Regions from separate parts of the Nocardioides sp. NBC_00163 genome, predicted to be linked through region 2. Evidence: riboswitches for the same ligand, from Rfam matches in the RefSeq annotation. Region 2 holds a riboswitch; the other holds the start of a gene.
The links. Region 2 has a riboswitch for cobalamin ahead of OG801_RS07070 (magnesium chelatase subunit D family protein). Riboswitches for the same ligand answer to the same signal wherever they lie in the genome.
Positions count from the first base shown of each region.

Region 1 (7,472 bases), 220 kb from region 2:
TCCACCGGACGGCAAATAACAGTAAGGTCGCCTTACAGTTAACCCCCATGAAGGAGCGTTCGATGCGTAGCTCGAGGATCCGCACCATCCGCACCACACTCACGGCGACCGCCGCTCTGGCGCTCGTCCTGGTTGCCCCGCTGGCCGCGCCGGCCGCCGTGCCCGGCCCCGACGCCGGCGGCGCAGCAAGCCGCACCGGAGACGTCGAGGCGGCCGCCCTGACCTGGTCCGACGAGTTCGACGGGCCGGCCGGCAGCGCCCCCAACGGCGCCAACTGGAACTTCGAGACCGGAGGCGGCGGCTGGGGCAACAACGAGCTCCAGACCTACACCGACTCTCGCGAGAACTCCGCCCTCGACGGCAACGGCAACCTGGTCATCACCGCCCGCCGGAGCGGGAGCGGCTACACCTCGGCCCGACTCACCACCAAGGGCAAGGTGCAGCCGAAGTTCGGCCGCCTGGAAGCGCGGATCCAGATCCCGCGCGGCCAGGGGATCTGGCCGGCCTTCTGGATGCTGGGCGGCCAGTTCCCGAACACGCCGTGGCCGAACGCCGGCGAGATCGACATCATGGAGAACGTCGGCTACGAGCCCCACCTGGTCCACGGCACCCTGCACGGTCCGGGATACTCCGGCGGCAACGGCATCACCGGTCAGTACATGCACCCGCAGGGCTGGTCCTTCGCCGACACCTTCCACACCTTCGCGATCGACTGGCGGCCCGGCTCGATCACCTGGTCGGTCGACGGGGTGGCCTACCAGACCTTCACCACGGCCAACACCGGCGCCAACCCCTGGGTCTTCGACCAGCCGTTCTTCTTCATCCTCAACGTCGCGGTCGGCGGCAACTGGCCCGGCAACCCCGACGGCACGACCCAGTTCCCGCAGAGCATGGTCGTGGACTACGTACGCGTCTACGACTCGCAGCTCTAGGACGTGACGGGCCCGAGGAAGCGGATGACGACGCCGTCGTCGTGATGCACCCGGGCTCGCACGCCGTAGACCTCGGCGATGAGGGTCTCGGTGAGCACCTGCGCGGGCGGTCCGCCGGCCACGACGCGGCCTTCGGAGAGCACGAAGACCTGGTCGCAGTAGGCGGCGGCGAGGTTGAGGTCGTGCAGGGCGACGAGGCAGGTCGTGGGCATCCGGCGGACCAGTGAGAGCAGGGCCAGCTGGTGACGTACGTCGAGGTGGTTCGTCGGCTCGTCCAGGAGCAGGATCTCGGGCTCCTGGGCGAGCGCCCGAGCGATCTGCGTACGTTGCCGCTCGCCGCCCGAGAGGGTCGAGAAGCGCTGGTCGAGGCGGTCTGCGATGCCGGCGTGGGCGGCGGCCTCCTCGATGACGGCGCGGTCGTGGGCGCTGTCGGGAGCCCAGGCCGGGCGGTGGGGGACCCGGCCGAGCGCGACGACGTCGCGTACGCGGAGGTCCTGGCTGGTCGCCGGCTCCTGCTCGACGACCGCGAGCCGGCGTGCCAGCCGGCGCCGGGACATGCCGGCGAGCGGGCTGCCGTCGAGCAGGACGTCCCCGGAGTCCGGTGGCTTCAGCCCGGCCAGGATCCGGATCAGCGAGGACTTCCCGGAACCGTTGGGACCGAGCAGCCCGACGGTGGTGCCGTCCTCGACCTGCAGGGACACCTCGTCGACGACGAGCCGGCCACGGGGAGCCCAGTGGACCCTGCCGGCTTCGAGCGCGGTCATCGGCGGGCCCTCAGCAGCACGAGCGCGAAGGCCGGCACCCCGACCAGCGCGGTCGCCACCCCGACCGGGAGCTCCTCGGGATCGATCACCGTCCGGGCCGCGGTGTCGACCCAGATCAGGAAGATCGCGCCGAGCAGCGCGGTGGCCGGGAGCAGCAGCCGGTGCCCGACCCCGACCAGCGCGCGGGCGAAGTGGGGCAGGACCAGACCGACGAAGCCGATCGCTCCGGACGTGGAGACGATGACGGCCGTCATCAGCGCCGTGAGCACGAGGAGCACGGCCCGGATGCGCGTGACGTCGACGCCGAGCGAAGCCGCCGCGTCGTTGCCGAACGCGAACGCGTCCATCCACCCGGCGCCCGCGACGCAGCAGAGCAGCCCGCCGAGCACGATCACCCCGCAGACGAGTACGTCGGTCCAGCTCGCCGAGGAGAGCGACCCGAGCAGCCAGAAGAGCACTCCGCGCGTCTGCTCGGCGTCGGCCGCGGTGAACACGATGAACGAGGTGAGTGCCGAGAAGAGCTGGGTGGCGGCGATGCCGGCCAGCACGAGCCGGTCGGTGGTGCCGCCGGCGAGCGAGGCGAGCAGCAGCACGAGCGCGAACGAGACGAGCGCGCCCGCGAACGCCCCGGTGGAGAGACCGATCGCGCCCGAGCCGACGCCGAGCACGACGACCGCGACCGCCCCGGTGGAGGCTCCCGAGGAGATGCCGAGCACGAACGGGTCGGCGAGCGGGTTGCGCAGCAGCGACTGCAGGATCACTCCGCAGATCGCCAGTCCGGCCCCGCAGATCCCGGCCAGCAACGTACGCGGCAGCCGCAGGTCCCACACGATGCTCTGCTGGAGCAGAGTGAGGTCGGAGAGCCCGAGCCCGGCTCGGTCGGCCACGACGCCGTAGACGTCGGCGACGCTCAGGTCGGAGGGCCCGACGGTGATGGCGCCGGCGACCGAGGCCAGCACCACCAGCGGCGCCACCAGCAGGACGCCGGCGCGGGGGAGGCGTACGGGCATCAGCGGAGGTCGAGGTCGGCCAGCTGGTCCGCGACGTTCTCGACCGCGTAGACGGTGCGGATCGAGGGGTTGAGCTCGGCTCCGGAGAGCGTCACGAAGCGATCGTTCTGGACCGCGTCCATCCGGGCGGTGACCGGGTTGCTCTTCAGGTAGTCGATCTTGGCGCGTGCGGTCTCGGCGGTCTGGCTCTTGCGGGTCAGGTCGCCGAGGACGATGACATCGGGGTTGCGCTCGGCGACGGTCTCCCAGTTGATCTGCGGCCACTCGTCGGTGGTGTCGTCGAAGACGTTCTCGATGCCGAGGGTGCGGCCGATGATCCCCGGGCCGCCGCAGCAGCCGGCCAGATAGGGCGACTCGGAGTTGGCGAACCAGTACATGGCGCTCACCTCGCCTTCCGGCGCCTCGGTCCGGGCGGTCTCCAGCCGCTTCGACAGGTCGGCGACGAGCTCCTCGCCCCGCTCGGGGACGCCGAAGATCCGCGCCAGGTCGGTGATCTCCTGGAAGATCGTGTCGATCTCGAGGGCGTCGTGGCGGGTGCCGTCGTCATCGCCCTCGTTGTCCTTGAGGCACTCGGCGGGGGAGAGGTAGGAGCCGACGCCGAGCTTCTCCAGGTCCTCGGGCGTGGTCACCCCGCCCTCGCCCAGCGTGCTGATGAAGGAGGCCGTGACGAAGTCCGGCTCGGCCTCCAGGACGCGCTCGTAGGAGGGCGCGTTCTCGGCCAACCGGGGCACGCCCTTGTTGTCCGCGGCCAGCGAGTCGAGCACCGGGTCGGTCCAGGTCGCGGTGCCGGCCATCCGGTCGGCCAGTCCGAGCGAGAGCAGGATCTCCGTGGAGCCCTGGTTGAGCGAGACGACGCGCTCGGGCGGTGCCTCGAGGGTGATCTCGCGCCCGCAGTTGGTCAGGGTGAGCGGGAAGCCGGTGGTGTCGGCGGCCGCCTGCTGTGCGCCGGAGGGCTGGTTGGCGGCGCAGCCGGCCAGTGCGGAGCAGAGCACCAGGACGGTGCTCGCGGTGAACGTTCGGATGGTGCGGGAGAGGTGCACGTCGGTCCTCGAGCTGGTCGCGGGCTGGTGCGCGTCGCCCGTCCTGACCGGCAGCGGTCTGCTGCAGGGCCAGCAGGTCTTCGGACTCGGGATCGACCGGCGCGAGACGCCTTCCCAGGCCCGAGGGCCCAGTGGCACAGTGTCCCGTCCGTCACCCACACCGCTGCGCGTCAGTCCCGGACTCTCACCGGGTTCCCGTGCCGGGACTACGTCCCGAGCGGCTGGCTCCAAGACCGTAGCAGGGGGCCCCGCCCCCGTGGGGGACGACCTCAGCCCTCGCGATGGGCGCTCAGCCCGTCCTCCCCGGGCGCGACCGAGTCGTGGAGTCTGATCGTGTGGTCGTAGTGCTCCTCGGCCATCGGCCGGTAGTCGATCCGCGGCTCCGTCATCACGCCCTCGAGACGTACGCTCAGATCGGCCTCGATCCGCGCCATGACCTGGGCGTCGATGGTGTCGGTGTCCGTGATCAGGTGCGGGCGCAGCGGTTCCATCCCGGTGTACCAGAACGTGCCGTGCAGAAGGGGCCACAGGACGTCCTCGATGTCGCCGCTGATCCCGCGCGGACCCAGCGTCGCGGCCCGGTCACCGGCGGTGACGATCGTCAGCGCGCGCTTGCCGATCAGGCCGCCCTTGCCGTACTTGAGCGGCTTGCCGGTCTCCGGATCCGGTACGTCGAAGGCGAACCCCGACTCGAAGACCCGGTCGATCCAGCCCTTGAGGATGGCCGGCACCGAATACCACCACAGCGGGAACTGCACGACCAGCAGATCGGCCTCCCGCAGCCGGTCCTGGTGGCGGCGTACGTCGGCCTCGCCCCGCTCCACCAGAAGTGGATTGAAACCTTCTCGATAGAGGTCGATCTCGTCGACGCTCCAGCCGGCCGCGCCGAGCGCGTCCACGCCGATCTCGCGCAGCCGTCCGTTGAGTGATGACGCGTGCGGATGTGCCCATACCCAGAGTGCGTGCATGGGGCTCTGAACGCCGTCTGACGCGGAGGGATTCCCGACTGGATCCGGGCGGGCGCCGACGCGGTCTGATGACAAAGTCCGGATCTCGCTCAAATTAGCGGCCTCAGAGTGTTGACGTATGTGATTGCCATCACTAGCGTAAACCAGGCTTGAAACCTTTCAATTCGAGGAGCTGCCCATGCCGGACACACCCGCCGCACTGGAGCTGCGGGACGTGGCCAAGTCCTTCGGCCCCGTACGCGCCCTCCGGTCCGGAAGCCTCCGGGTCGAGGCCGGATCCATCCACGCGCTCGTGGGGGAGAACGGTGCCGGGAAGTCGACCCTGGTCAAGATCGTCGCCGGGCTCTACCGCCGCGACGCCGGCGACTACCTGCTCTCCGGAGAACAGGTCGACTTCCGCAACACCGCCGACGCCAAGCAGGCCGGGGTTGCGGTCATCTACCAGGAGCCGACCCTCTTCCCCGACCTCTCGGTCACCGAGAACATCTTCATGGGACGCCAGCCGACCAACCGCTGGGGCAAGATCGACCGCGCCGCGATGCGCACCGAGGTCGTCGAGCTCTTCGCCAGGCTCGGCGTCCCGATCGAGCCCGACCGTCCGACCGAGGGCCTCTCGATCGCCGACCAGCAGCTGATCGAGATCGCCAAGGCGCTCTCGCTCGACGCCAAGGTCCTGATCATGGACGAGCCGACCGCCGCCCTGTCGGGCAACGAGGTCGAGCGGCTGATGAGCGTGGCGCGCACGCTGCGCGACCAGGGCTGTGCCGTCGTCTTCATCTCGCACCGCTTCGACGAGGTGTTCGCGCTCTGCGACACGATCACGGTGATGCGCGACGGTGCCTATATCTCCACCGACCCCATCTCGGCGGTCACCGAGGACGAGATCGTCCAGCGGCTCGTCGGGCGCGAGGTCTCCGACCTCTACCCGAAGCTCGAGGCCACCGTCGGCAAGCCCCTGCTCGAGGTCAAGGGCCTCACCCGCACCGGCCTGTTCCAGGACATCAGCCTCACCGTCCGCGAGGGCGAGATCGTCGGCCTGGCCGGCCTCGTCGGAGCCGGGCGCAGCGAGGTCGCGCAGGCGATCTTCGGCGTCGACCCCTACGAGAGCGGCGAGGTCACCCTCGAGGGCCGGCCGGTCCCGCCGGGTGACCCGCGACGGGCGATCGAGATGGGGCTGGCGTTCGTCCCCGAGGACCGCCGCCAGCACGGTCTCGTCCTGGACGCGCCGATCTCGCGCAACATCACCCTCCCGACGAGCGGCAGGCTCGCCCGCACCGGGCTGATCAGCACCGGCATCGAGAACCGCTCGGCCGCCGACTGGGCAGCCCGGCTCGAGGTCAAGGCCGCGACGCTGGACACCCTGGCCGGCACGCTCTCGGGCGGCAACCAGCAGAAGGTCGTCCTGGCCAAGTGGCTCTCGACCCGGCCCAAGGTGCTGATCATCGACGAGCCCACCCGAGGCATCGACGTCGGCACCAAGTCCGAGGTCCACCGCCTGCTCTCGACCCTCGCGCAGGAGGGTCTCGGGATCCTGATGATCTCCTCCGAGCTCCCCGAGGTGCTCGGTATGGCCGACCGCGTGATCGTCCTCAGCGAGGGTCACCAGACGGCCGAGCTGAGCCGCGCGGAGGCGACCCCCGAGGCCGTCATGCGCGCAGCGACGGCCCACCACTCCACCACCCTGAACGTCAGCGAGGCATCATGACCACCACGCTCGACGCGCCCGCCCCGGCCGCGCCGCAGCCACGCCACCGAGCAGCCAGCCGGCTGACCTGGCTCCTGAAGCAGCGTGAGACCGGCATCGCCGTCGCCTTCATCGCGCTGCTCGTGGTGACCACGGCGGTGAACCCCAACTTCCTGTTCAGCACGGACGGTTGGCGCGACCTCACCCTGACCCCCGCGATCCTGGTGTGCCTGGCGATCGGCCAGGCGATGGTGATCGTCACCCGCAACGTCGACCTCAGCGTCGGCTCGACCCTCGGGCTCACGGCCTACCTGGCCGGGCGGCTCTTCCTCGACACCGGGCTCCCCGTGATCCTGGTCGTCCTGATCGCCGTCGCCGCGGGCGCCGTGCTCGGCCTGATCAACGGGGCCCTGGTCGCCTTCGCCAAGGTGCCGGCGCTGGTCATCACCCTCGGCACGCTCTACGTCTACCGCGGGATCATGCTCGAGTGGGCCGGCAGCGACCGGATCAACGCCTCCGACATCCCGCCCGGGCTGCTCGACTTCGGCACCGGATCGTTCCTGTTCATCCCCAACCTCGCGTGGATCTCGTTCGCGCTGCTGGCCGTCGCGATCTACCTGATGCGCTCCACCCGCGTCGGCCGCGAGTTCTACGCGATCGGCTCCGACCCCGACGCCGCCACCCTCTACGGGCTGCGTGACAAGCGCCGGGTCCTGCAGGCGTTCGCCACCTCGGGTGCGCTCGCCGGCCTCGCCGGGATCCTGTACGTCTCCCGCTACGGCACCATCAGCTCCGGTGTCGGCCAGGGCATCGAGCTCGAGGCCGTCGGCGCCGCGGTCGTGGGTGGCGTGGCCATCTTCGGCGGCAGCGGCACCGTCCTCGGGGCAGCCCTGGGGGCGTACCTCCTCACCACCATCAACCGGGCGCTCCCGGTCCTGGGCATCCCCGACTTCTGGCAGCAGGCCGTCGTCGGTGCGCTGATCATCGGCGCGATCGTCCTGGACCGCTACTTCGCCCGCCGTCAGCACGACAAGCTCCTCGCAGAGAGGGAAGATTCATGACCAGCCTGCTCTC
Region 1 is NZ_CP108155.1:1,252,555-1,260,026, reverse strand. Features, by position in the region: gene OG801_RS06015 (family 16 glycosylhydrolase) at 63-932, shown strand; gene OG801_RS06010 (ABC transporter ATP-binding protein) at 929-1,696, opposite strand; gene OG801_RS06005 (FecCD family ABC transporter permease) at 1,693-2,706, opposite strand; gene OG801_RS06000 (ABC transporter substrate-binding protein) at 2,706-3,746, opposite strand; cobalamin riboswitch at 3,800-3,987, opposite strand; gene OG801_RS05995 (NAD(P)H-dependent oxidoreductase) at 4,016-4,714, opposite strand; gene OG801_RS05990 (sugar ABC transporter ATP-binding protein) at 4,893-6,419, shown strand; gene OG801_RS05985 (ABC transporter permease) at 6,416-7,459, shown strand; gene OG801_RS05980 (ABC transporter permease) at 7,456-7,472, shown strand, end outside.
Region 1: linked by a shared signal. The riboswitch ahead of OG801_RS06000 (ABC transporter substrate-binding protein) and the one ahead of OG801_RS07070 (magnesium chelatase subunit D family protein) in region 2 are both predicted to bind cobalamin.

Region 2 (7,472 bases):
CCTGTGATCGCAAATCCCCAGGTCCCAATCGGGTCGAATGTGGTAGCGCCGAAGATATTGTTGAAGCAGCCGCCGTAGTCGAGTTGGTCCCATGTGGCGGCCATGGTCCCGAGCGGCCTGCTGAGATCGGCGCTGATCAGAGTGCCGTGCAAGTCGAACTGATCGCAGCTGAACGTCTGCCCGACAAACTCGTCAGTGAAGGCGATCTCGTTGCCGATGAAGGCGACGGCGGGTCCGCCGTGTGGTGTGTATGTGTCGGCAGCAGCGTGGGCGGGCAAGGACATCACCGCGGCCGTGGCGATAGTGAGCCATCCGGTGGCGAGACCAGTGAGGACGCGATTGATCAAGTTCTTCATCAACTTCTCCAGCGGAGGTGGGTTGGCGATGTCGGAAGGGGTCTGTGCCGATGGCAGTTGCCAACGACACAGACCCCGGATGGATCGGTTCAGCGCTGGTCGATCACGGGTTGGTGATGGTGAGACCGTTGGCCGTCCAGGTCCCGGCCACGGAGATGGACTGTCCCTGTCCGACACCCAGGATCGGGCAGATGAAGCCGACCGGGTTGTCTGAGATGGTCAGCGTTGACCCGGTGGGCGTGAACACCTGCGTGGAGTCGTTGAAGGTGCCGCTCACCTCGCCCGCGACGTTGAACGAGCAGCCGGCGGCCTCGACAAACGCGGTGACGCTGGTGAGCGTGGCCGGCGAGACCGAGCCGACCTCGGCTCCGTCGACCCTCACGCCCCAGGTACCAGTCGGGTCGACGGTGGTGTCACCGGCGATCGGGTTGGTGCAGCCGCCGGACGCGAGGTTGGGCAGCGTACCGGCGGCCTCCCCGAACTCCCGGGTCTGACCCGGGTCGATGATGTTGCCGGTGAGGTCGAACTGCTCACAGGTCAGCGTCTGGTCGGCCTCGACCGCGGTGAAGGACACGTTGTTCCCGACAAACGTGATCGGGTTCGTGCCGTTCGGGGTGTAGCCGGCGGCGGCGGCCTGGGCCGGCGCGGACATGGCCGCGACGGTCCCGACAGCGAGGGCTCCGGCAGCGAGACCGGTGAGCACGCGGCTGGTGATCTTCTTCATGATGTTTCTCCTTGTGTGGTGTTGTGTTGAACCCGAGAGGCTCACGCGGTGCCCGCGCGAGGATTGGCGATCTGCAGCTCGAGGGAGTTGTCGGTGCCCGGCACCAGGGCGTTGATCGGGATGGAGCCGAACCAGGGGAAGAAGCCGGGGATGTCGAAGAAGTTCAGCGCGGCACACCCGGTGAAGCTCCCGATCGTGTAGGTGGAGGTGACCCGGCCGCCGCCGTTGACGGTGAAGAACTCACCCTCAGGAGTGCTGGCGGTGATGGTGACCGGTTCGGCGGTGTGGCAGCGGCTGCCGACAGCCAATGGCCACCAGATGCCGAACACCTTGGCCTCGACGTCGCTGAGCTGGATGTCGTAGGCGACCGTCGAGGTGAGCGTCGACTTGCCCAGCTGGCTGGTGGGCACGATGGCGCCGGACAGTGACCCGACCTGGGTCATGGTGACCTTGGCTCGGGCCGGGATCCCGAAGATGTCGAAGCTCATCGTCTGGGTCGGGATGGCGAGGGATCCCCCGACGATGTGGCCGTTGGTGGTGTCGATGACTGACTTGAGCACCGAGGGCCCGATGGCCATCGACGAGTCGACCTGCGCACCGATGTGCGTCGTACCGACGGCGTCGTAGTCGACCTTGAGGGTCGGGTTCTCGACGGCTTGGGCAGCGGGTGCCCCCGTGAGCAGCGCGGTGGCCACGAGCGCGGCGAATGCTGTGGCGACCCACGTGCGGTGACGGGGTGGAGGCTTGGTTCTCACGTTTTCCCCTTGCGGTCCGGGATGGATGACGCCACCCATTGACGCGGCCGCTGCCGAGGGCTGGCAACCGCGATGCCGCCGCTAGGTCGGGGATCCCGCCAAAACTGTCAGGTTGGTGACAACTTCGACCCAGCACGGAAAAGTTGTGAGGACCGTCACAACTTTTCAGGGTTATCCGGGAGCGAACCTCTGCCGCTCTGGACGCGGGGTCCGGCCGAGCCCTTCACTGCAGGGGATGTCGTCCTTCGCGCGGCTCCCCAGGTCGCAGCGCAGCGAGGGACGAGTGCGGAGGAGAGTTGCGTGACGACGAGGACACGACCGACTACGGATACGTTCACGGGCCCGATCCCGAGAAGGCCCCGGCCAACGCTGCGAATCGACCTTTCGCCGCCGCCCGACGCGATCGCTCGGGAGATCGTGGTGGCCTACCGGCCCCGGGCCCGTGACCTGTCTCGCCGCATCGCCGGACGCATCTGCCGCGAGGTGGCCGCGTTCGGCGATCCACGGGTGCACGACGTCATCGAGGAGGCACTCGGCGAGGCGGTCTCCCTGTTCGTCGACGCGATGGCCGGTGCACCCGTACGTGGGGCGACCGTGGCCCACATCTATCGACGTCTGGGCAGCCTGGAGGGAAGGGCCGGCCACAACCTCGATGCGATGCGAGCGGCACACCACATCGCGACGCAGGAGTTCTGGCGGGAGATGTCGAAGATCGCCGGCGAGCTGGAGCTGCCGCTGGCGTCGGTGAGCTACCTCGCCGAGGCACTCATGGACTACCAGCACCAGCTCCTCGAGCACGCGATGCGGGGCTTCGCCGAGCCCGCTCCGCCGATCGATCCCCGGCTGCCGCTCTTCGCGGCGCTCGTCGGCGACGTACGAGCGGGCGACCTGCGTGCTCTGGCCGGCCGTGCCGGCTGGGCCATCACCGATCGGGTGGCCGTGGCGGTGATTCCGGGTGGACCGGTCTCCACCCACCTCGGCGCGCCCACGGCACGTCTGCTCGCCGGCTCGAGCGAGGGTGCCATGGTCATGATCGGGGCCTCGGGCGAGGTACAGCTTCGGGCCAAAGCGGTGGTCGCTGAGACGAGCCGCCCGGTCGCGGTCACCTGGGAGGTACGACTCGACGACACCCGCCACGCCGTTCGGTGGGGCATGCGGGCCCTGGCCCTGGTCGCCGAGCAGGTCATCCGCGCTTCTGAGGACGGCATCGTGTGGTGTGCCGCGCACCAGTCGGAGCTGTGCCTGCACGCCGACCCGATGCTGCGCCGGTTCGCGGACGAACAGCTGCTGGCGCCGCTCATGGAGGAGACTCCGAAACGGCGCCTGGCGCTCGCCGAGACCATGTTGGTCTGGCTGCGTACCCGCCCCAGCGCCCCCGTCGTCGCCGAGCACCTCATGGTCCACGAGCAGACCGTGCGCCACCGGCTCAGGCGTATCAAAGACCTCTTCGGCGACCGTCTCAGCGACCCGTCAGAGACCGTCGGGCTGCTCGCGGCCCTCGAGTCGACCACCCCGCGGTGGCGCCGCGACCTCGCCGGCTGACCTCACCCGACGGAGTGGGTCCACTGGGTGACCGACCGGGCCGGGGTCCAGCCGGTGAAGGTGCCGATCGGGGCGGAGGTCTCGACCGCGATCCGGGTGAGCTCTCCGCCGTGTGCCTGGTAGGCGGTGGCGAGGAGCTGCTCGGTCTCCAGGGTGACGCCGTGGACCACGAGCCGGCCGCCGGGGCGGAGGGCTCGCAGACAGGTGTCGAGTACGCCGGGGCGGGTCGCGCCGCCGCCGATGAAGATCGCGTCGGGGGTGGGGAGGTCGGCCAGGGCATCGGGGGCGCGGCCCTCGACGACGGTGAGGCCAGGTACGCCGAGGTGGGTGGCGTTGCGGGCGATCCTGGCCGCTCGGTCTGGGTTGGCCTCGATCGCCGTCGTGGTGCAGGCGGGGTGGGTGCGCATCCACTCGATGCCTACCGAGCCTGCGCCTGCGCCGACGTCCCAGAGGTGCTGACCCGGGACCGGGGCGAGGCGGGCCAGTGCGGAGGCCCGTAGGTCGCGCTTGGTCAGCTGGCCGTCGTGCTCGAAGGCGTCGTCGGGGAGGCCGGCAGCCCAGCCGAAGAGTGGTGCGCCTACGCACTCGATCGCCACGATGTTGAGGCGGGGCGACTCGCCGACCCACGCCGAGGCGGATGCGGTCCGGGTGCTCTCGGTATCCGCGCCGAGCTCGCCCAGGACGGTCATCATCGAGGCTCCGAAACCTGTGGTGACCAGCAGGTTCGCGACCTGTTCAGGAGTGGACTCGTCCGAGGAGAGTGCGAGGATCCGGCGGCCGGGGGCGAGCTCGCGCGCGACCAGCGAGACGTCGCGGCCGACGAGGCTGACGGCCACACACGACTCGGCGGCCCAGCCCATCCGGGCGCGGGCGAGGGCGACGGAGGAGACGGCCGGTTCGATGCGTACGTTCTCCCGACCGAGAAGCGAGATCAGGGTCGTTCCGATGCCGGAGACGAGCGGGTCGCCCGAGGCCAGCGCGACGACGGGCGCGTCGCCTGGCAGCGAATCGAGGAGAGCCGGGAGCCCCTCGCGCAGCGGTGACGGCCAGGGTTCGCGCCGCTGGCCGGGGACGTCCGGGACGAGGTCGAGATGGCGCTTGCCGCCGAGGAGGACGGCGGAGTCCCGGATCAGCTGCTGGTGACGTACGGGGATCTCGTCCCAACCTCCGGCACCGATGCCCACCACGACGATCATGAGGCCAGACGCTACAGTGGCCGCTCAGGCGCGAGGTGCCCCGACTGCCCAGTCATCGGCTCTGTCACAGGAGCTGGTGAGGACGGTGGGAAGGGAGAATCTGGGAAGCCGGTGAGAATCCGGCACAGGCCCGCTGCGGTGAACGAGCCCCCTCGTGGGGACTCGACAAGTCCGAAGACCGGCCCCGCGTCCATCCAATCCAAGCGATAGGGAGCGGGAGCCTCTCCATGCCGGTTCATTACCCATTTTCTGCCGTCCTCGGCTGCCAGGCCGATGACCTCGACGACATGGGCCTCGCGCTCGTGCTCACCACGATCTCCCCGGAGATCGGCGGAGTCCTGGTCCGTGGCGAGAAAGGGACTGCGAAGTCGACGGCCGTACGCGGTCTGGCGGCCGTGCTGCCTTCGATCTCGGTCTACGCCGGGGATCGGTTCTCGATCGACCCGGCCGACCCGTCCGCGGAGTCGCCTGACGGGCCCTTCGGGTCCGCCGCCGTCGAGGAGAGCCGGCCCGTGCGCCTGGTCGAGCTCCCGGTAGGGGCTACCGAGGACCGGGTCGTCGGCTCGCTCCACCTGGAGAGCGCGCTGTCGCGCGGTGCGGTCGAGTTCGAGCCGGGGCTGCTCGCGCGAGCCCACCGCGGCCTGCTCTACGTCGACGAGGTCAACCTGCTCCACGACCATCTCGTCGACCTGTTGCTGGACGCGGCGGCGATGGGCCGGGTCAGCGTCGAGCGGGACGGCGTCTCGGTCGAGCACGCCGCCCGGTTCGTGCTGATCGGCACCATGAACCCCGAGGAGGGCGAGCTGCGCCCGCAGCTCCTGGACCGCTTCGGGCTCACGGTCGAGGTGGCCGCGCCGCGGGATCCGGCGCTGCGCGCCGAGGTCGTACGCCGCCGGATGGCCTTCGACCTGGACGCTCCCGCGTTCGTCGAGCGCTACGTGGCCGCAGAGCGCGACCTGACCGCACGGGTCTCCACCGCGCGCGCCCTCGTCGGGAAGGTCCGGCTCACCGCGCCCGGGCTGCTCAAGATCGCCGAGGTCTGCGCGGCGTTCGAGGTCGACGGGCTGCGCGCCGACATCGTCACCGCCCGCACCGCGGTCGCGCACGCCGCCTGGGCCGGTCGCTCCGAGGTCACCCGCGAAGACATCCGCCGGGCTGCTCTGCTGGCGCTCCCGCATCGGCGCCGTCGCAACCCCTTCGACGCGCCCGGGCTCGACGAGGACCTGCTCGACCGCATCCTCGGCGACGAGGAGCTGCCGCCCGAGCCGCCGGAGGGCGGGCCGGAGCACGACGACCCGCAGGACGGACCGCAGGACGGACCCGAGTCCGAGCCGGAGGTCGGGCCGGCCGAGAGCTCCCACGAGGACTCCTCGGAGACCGAGCCCGCCGAGACTTCTCAGGAGGAGACCTCGACAAAGGACGAGGCGCCGCCCAGCCCGTCCGCGGGGAACACCTCGACGACTGCCGCAGGCACCGCGTACCGCCCCCGCCTCCTGACGGTGACCGGCCTGGGCGCCGGCCGCACCGGCGGCCGGAGCAAGGCGATCGGCAGCAGCGGCCGCCGGATCGGCGCCAGCGTGAGCACCCGCGGCTCGCTCCACCTCGTCGAGACGCTCAAGGCGGCCGCGGGCAAGCAGGGCGCCCGCCCGCGCACCTCATCGAAGGTCGAGCTGCGGATCGAGGACCTCCGCACGGCGGTCCGTGAGGGCCGGGAGGCCAACCTGGTGCTCTTCTGCGTGGACGCCTCCGGGTCGATGGCCGCGCGCAAGCGGATGGCGCAGGTCAAGGCCGCGGTCCTCTCGCTGCTGCTCGACGCCTACCGGCGCCGCGACAAGGTCGGGATGATCACGTTCCGGGGCGAGGGCGCCGAGCTGGTGCTGCCGCCGACCGGGTCGGTCGACCTCGCCGCGGCACGTCTCGACGAGGTGCCCGCCGGAGGACGTACGCCGCTGGCCGAAGGCCTCCTCGAGGCCGCCCGCGTGCTCCAGCGCGAGCACCTGCGCGACCCCGATCTGCGGCCGCTGCTGGTGGTCGTCACCGACGGTCGCGCCAACTCCAAGACTCATGGCAAGGAGGCCGTCCGACGTTCGCAGCAGGCCGCCGCGTACGTCGCCGGTCTGGGCGTCACCACCGTCGTCATCGACTCCGAGGGCGGGCCGATGCGGCTCGGCCTGGCCCGCCAGCTGGCCATGCACCTGGGCGCCGAGCACGTGCCGGTCGCCGAGGTGAGCGCCGAGGCGCTGACCTCCACCGTCCACGGGTTCACCGGATCCACCATGGGAAGGGGCGCTGCCTGATGCCGAAGGGACAGCCGCTGAACGTACCCGACGACGGGCTCACCACCCGCCAGCGTCGCAACCGGCCCCTGGTGATGGTCCACACCGGCCCCGGCAAGGGGAAGTCGACCGCCGCCTTCGGGCTCGCGCTGCGCGGCTGGAACCAGGGCTGGCGGATCGGGGTCTTCCAGTTCGTGAAGTCGGCCAAGTGGCGCATCGGCGAGCAGACCGTGCTCGAGCGCCTCGGCAAGCTGCACGAGGAGACCGGCGAGGGCGGGCCGGTCGACTGGCACAAGATGGGCTCCGGCTGGTCCTGGAGCCGCAAGCAGGGTGACGCCGAGGACCACGCCGCGGACGCCGCCGAGGGCTGGGCCGAGATCAAGCGGTGCCTCGCCGCGGAGACGTACGACCTGCTCGTCCTCGACGAGTTCACCTACCCGATCAAGTGGGGCTGGGTCGACGCCGCCGAGGTCGCCTCCGTCCTCGCCGAGCGGCCGGGGCGCCAGCACGTCGTGATCACCGGCCGCGACGCCGACCCTGCCCTGCTCGAGGTCGCGGACCTGGTCACCGAGATGACCAAGATCAAGCACCCGATGGACGCCGGCCAGAAAGGCCAGCGGGGC
Region 2 is NZ_CP108155.1:1,471,538-1,479,009, reverse strand. Features, by position in the region: gene OG801_RS07095 (hypothetical protein) at 1-356, opposite strand, end outside; gene OG801_RS07090 (hypothetical protein) at 460-1,080, opposite strand; gene OG801_RS07085 (hypothetical protein) at 1,122-1,835, opposite strand; gene OG801_RS07080 (helix-turn-helix domain-containing protein) at 2,256-3,377, shown strand; gene cbiE (precorrin-6y C5,15-methyltransferase (decarboxylating) subunit CbiE) at 3,380-4,573, opposite strand; cobalamin riboswitch at 4,636-4,775, shown strand; gene OG801_RS07070 (magnesium chelatase subunit D family protein) at 4,801-6,870, shown strand; gene cobO (cob(I)yrinic acid a,c-diamide adenosyltransferase) at 6,870-7,472, shown strand, end outside.